DNA from 2 places in the Halomonas sp. SL1 genome. Region 1 is predicted to be linked to the other one. Evidence: predicted binding sites of a transcription regulator. Region 1 holds the regulator's gene; the other holds the start of a gene.
The links. Region 1 encodes sigma-54, which starts transcription at its own class of promoters, with help from an activator protein. Its sites were predicted from a motif close to TGGCACNNNNNTTGCTNT; they were not measured.
Positions count from the first base shown of each region.

Region 2: C9J49_RS12690 (ammonium transporter) is a predicted target of sigma-54. The motif match lies at 972-989, and genes of this name have one in related genera.

Region 1 is NZ_PYUQ02000007.1:15,370-17,567, reverse strand. Features, by position in the region: gene hpf (ribosome hibernation-promoting factor, HPF/YfiA family) at 1-198, opposite strand, end outside; gene C9J49_RS02435 (RNA polymerase factor sigma-54) at 311-1,711, opposite strand; gene lptB (LPS export ABC transporter ATP-binding protein) at 1,868-2,198, opposite strand, start outside.
Region 2 is NZ_PYUQ02000019.1:18,938-21,135, forward strand. Features, by position in the region: gene C9J49_RS12685 (PLP-dependent aminotransferase family protein) at 1-630, shown strand, start outside; gene C9J49_RS12690 (ammonium transporter) at 1,036-2,198, shown strand, end outside.

The sequences.
Region 1 (2,198 bases):
CATCGCTTCGGCGTGCAGATCGGCACCGGCGGCGTGCAGCGTGCAGGCGGCCTGTTGGCGTTCCTTCTCGACGGAGAGCGTCACCTGAACGGTGGTGATGTTGTCGTAATGGCGTTCCAGGCGGGAGAGTTTCTCCTGCACGTAGTCACGCAGGGGCTCGGTCAATTCCACGTGATGGCCGGTGAGGTTGACTTGCATGACACGCTCCTTGCTCCTTGGGTGGTGACTCGATTGTAACCCTTTTTGGTGCCTTGCAAACCCCCCGTGCCAGACGCGTTTTCATACTCTGGAACCCCCCGTCGGGAGGGCCTCAGCCGAGGCGCTTGCGCTGGCTGGAGGAGGGGATGTGCATCGCTTCGCGATACTTGGCGACGGTGCGTCGGGCCACCTCGATGCCCTCCTCGGCGAGCAGGGTGACCAGCTTGCTGTCGGACAGCGGCTTGCGCGGCGGTTCGCCCTCGATCAGCTTGCGGATGCGGGCGCGGATCGCGGTGCTGGAGTGGGCATCCTCGCCGTCGCCGACCTGGCTCGAGAAGAAGTACTTGAGCTCGAAGACGCCGCGGGGGGTGTGGATGAACTTCTGGGTCGTGACCCGAGAAATGGTCGACTCGTGCATCTCCACCGTCTGGGCGATGTCGGCCAGGATCAGCGGCTTCATGGCCTCTTCGCCGTGCTCGAGGAACTCGATCTGGCGGGTCATCACCTCGTGGCCGACGCGCAGCAGGGTGTCGTTGCGGCTGGCCAGGCTCTTGATCAGCCAGCGCGCCTCCTGCAGGTGGTCCTTGAGGAACTGGTTGTCGTCGCTCTTGTCGGCGCGCTTGATCAGCGCCGCGTAGTCGGGCTGGATGCGCAGCCGCGGCATCGCCTCGGGGTTGAGCTCGACGCGCCAGCCCTGGGGCGTGTAGCGGGCGATCAGGTCGGGAATCACGTAGTCGCTGTCGCCGCTGGCGAATTCGCTGCCCGGGCGCGGGTCGAGGCCGCGGATCAGGCCGATGACCTCGTCGAGGGTCTCGTCGTCGAGCCCCAGGCGCCGCTTGAGCAGCCGCCGGTCGTTGCCGGCCAGGGCCTCGAGGAACTGGCGTACCAGGCGGCGCGCCTGGGGCAGCAGCGGGGTGTCGTCGGGCAGGGTGGCCAGCTGCAGCAGCAGGCACTCGCGCAGATCGCGGGCGAACACGCCGGTGGGCTCGAACTGCTGCAGGCGCAGCAGCACCGCTTCGACCTCGCGGGTGGCGAGCCCGTCGAGGCCCTGGGCGCGCAGGCCGTCGCGCAGCTCGTCGAGCGGTTGATCCAGATAGCCGTCCGGCGTCACGGCATCGATCAGGCTCTCGGCGATGCGGGTCTCGCGTTCGTCGAGCTCGCTCATGGCCAGCTGCCAGACGAGGTGGCTCTGCAGGCTCTGGCCGGCGGCCTGGCGCTCGAAGTCGGGAGCCTCGCCGCTGCCGCCGGCGTCCTGGAAGGTGTCCGACCAGTCGCTGTCGACGCTGAGTTCTTCCGGAATCTCGTCGGACCAGTCGTCGTCCGGCGTCTCCCCGGCGGCCTGCTCGCCGAAGTCGTCCTCCAGCTCCAGCATGGGATTGGCTTCCAGGGCCTGCTGGATCTCCTGGCGCAGATCAAGGGTCGAGAGCTGCAGCAGGCCGATGGCCTGCTGCAGCTGGGGCGTCATGGTCAGCTGGGTGCCGACACGCAGTTGGAGGGATGCCTTCATGGCCATGGCAAGCGTTCCGGTCCTGCGGCAAAGAGGCCTTCCACCCTAGTGTGGGTGTGCCCGCCGTGCAAGCCTTTGCTCAGCAATTAGCATGCCAATGGCAATTGCCATGCCTGTCTGTGCATGGCGACAATATATCAGTGACTTGCGAAGCCAATAGGCTCAGAGTCGGAAGTCCTGGCCCAGGTAGACGTCGCGTACCCGCTGGTTGGCGAGGATGGCCTCGGCGTCGCCTTCGGCGATGATCTGGCCGTCGCCGACGATGTAGGCGCCGTCGCAGATGTCCAGCGTCTCGCGCACGTTGTGGTCGGTGATCAGCACGCCGATCTCGCGGGCCTTGAGCTGGCGGATGATGCCCTTGATGTCGCCTACCGAGATCGGGTCGACGCCGGCGAAGGGCTCGTCGAGCAGGATGAAATCGGGTTCGGTGGCCAGCGCCCGGGCGATCTCGACCCGCCGGCGCTCGCCGCCGGACAGGCTCATGCCCAGGTTG
Region 2 (2,198 bases), on a different contig from region 1:
CGCGAGCGCCTGGTCGCCCTGGCCCGGGAGCACGACATCTGGATCATCGAGGACGCCGTGCAGTACCTCCCCGAAGAGCAGCGCGGCACGCCGCTGATCGCCCTGGCGCCGGAGCGCACGCTGCACGTCTTCAGCACCTCCAAGGTGATGGCCGGCGGCCTGCGCATCGGCAGCCTCACGGTGCCCGAACGGCTGCAGGAGCGGCTGTGCTCGGCGCTGCGCTCCCAGAGCTGGATGGTACCGCCGCTGATGGTGGAGGCGGCCTGCCGCTGGATGGAGGATCCTGACAGTCGCGAGCTGCTGCGCTGGCAGGTCGAGGAACTTGCCGCGCGCCGCACGCTGGCCCTTGAACGCCTGGCCGACTACGGGCCGCAGAGCCGCGAGGGCTCGTCGCTGATCTGGCTGCCGCTGCCGGCGGGCCGCCGCAGCAGCGAGGTGCAGGCGCTGCTCGCCCGCCGCGGGGTCAAGGTGTCCACCCCCGAGCCGTTCTGCATGGGCAGCGAGCCGGCACCTCAGGCCATCCGCCTGTGCCTGGGGCCGGCCGAGACCCGCGAGACGCTAGAACACGCGCTGACCATCGTCGACGAGCTGTTGAGCGAGCCACCCACCTCGCCCTGGCAGACGCTCTAGGTGCTTCACGAGAACGGTCTGCGCTCGCCCATACGGCGTTAAAAATCGGCTCAAAGCCCTCATTTACACCGCGTAAACTCCGTCTTTTCACCGATTTTTGCCTTGCAACCCACGGGGAGGTGGGAAGTGCGTTGGCCCGCCGGGAGCGGGCCTAGCCCTGGCCATCGCTCGCCGACTTTTCGCACCAAACCTGGCCGAACGCGGCCGTTGGCCGGAACGCACCATCCGGGTGAGCAGCCGCGGCAACGAGCACTCATTGGGTGCATCGGCATCGTGATAGACCACAGGATGCCGCCCACCGGTGCCTTGAATTTCCTGTGAGCACGAAAAACGCGCCTTTCTGGAACATGTCTTGCATCTCTCCAGCGCATTCCGTTCCCTTCATGCATCAAGAGAGATCATCCCGTGGATATCACCAGTGCTGTCGAGTCGCTGACCCAGAGCGCCAACACGTTATTCCTGCTGATAGGCGCCATCATGGTGCTGGCCATGCACGCCGGCTTCGCCTTTCTCGAGGTCGGCACGGTGCGTCACAAGAACCAGGTCAACGCCCTGGTCAAGATCATGACCGACTTCGGCGTGTCGGCCCTGGTCTACTTCTTCGTGGGCTACCAGATCGCCTATGGCACCCACTTCTTCCAGGGTGCCGAGGCACTGACCGCCGGCAACGGCTACGATCTGGTCAAGTTCTTCTTCCTGATGACCTTCGCCGCGGCGATTCCGGCCATCGTCTCCGGCGGCATCGCCGAACGCGCCCGCTTCTACCCGATGCTGTTCGCCGCCGCGGTGATCGTCGGCGTGGTCTACCCCTTCTTCGAGGGCATCGTCTGGAACGGCAACGTCGGGCTGCAGGCCTGGCTGGCCGCGACCTTCGGCGCCGGCTTCCATGACTTCGCGGGCTCCGTCGTGGTGCATGCCTTCGGCGGCTGGGTGGCGCTGGTGGCGCTGCTGCTGCTGGGCGCCCGTCGCGGCCGCTATCGCGGCGGCAAGGTGGTGGCCTTCGCCCCCTCCAATATTCCCTTCCTGTCGCTGGGCGCCTGGATCCTGACCATCGGCTGGTTCGGCTTCAACGTGATGTCGGCCCAGACACTGGACGGCATCAGCGGCCTGGTGGCGGTCAACAGTCTGATGGCCATGGTCGGCGGCATCCTGGTGGCCATGGTGCTGGGCAGGAAGGACCCGGGCTTCATTCACAACGGTCCGCTGGCCGGCCTGGTAGCGGTATGCGCCGGTTCCGACCTGATGCACCCGATCGGTGCACTGATCACCGGCGGCGTCTCCGGCGCGCTGTTCGTGGTGCTCTTCGAGTGGGCGCAGAACCGCGTCGAGCGGCTCGACGACGTGCTGGGCGTGTGGCCGCTGCACGGGGTGTGCGGCGTGTGGGGCGGCATCGCCGCCGGTATCTTCGGACAATCGTGGCTGGGCGGCCTGGGCGGCGTCAGCCTGATGGCTCAGCTGATCGGCTCACTGGCCGGCGTGGCCGTCGCCGTGATCGGCGCCCTGGTGGTCTATGGCGCGATCGCCAAGGTGGCCGGCCTGCGCCTGAGCGAGGAAGAGGAATTCGACGG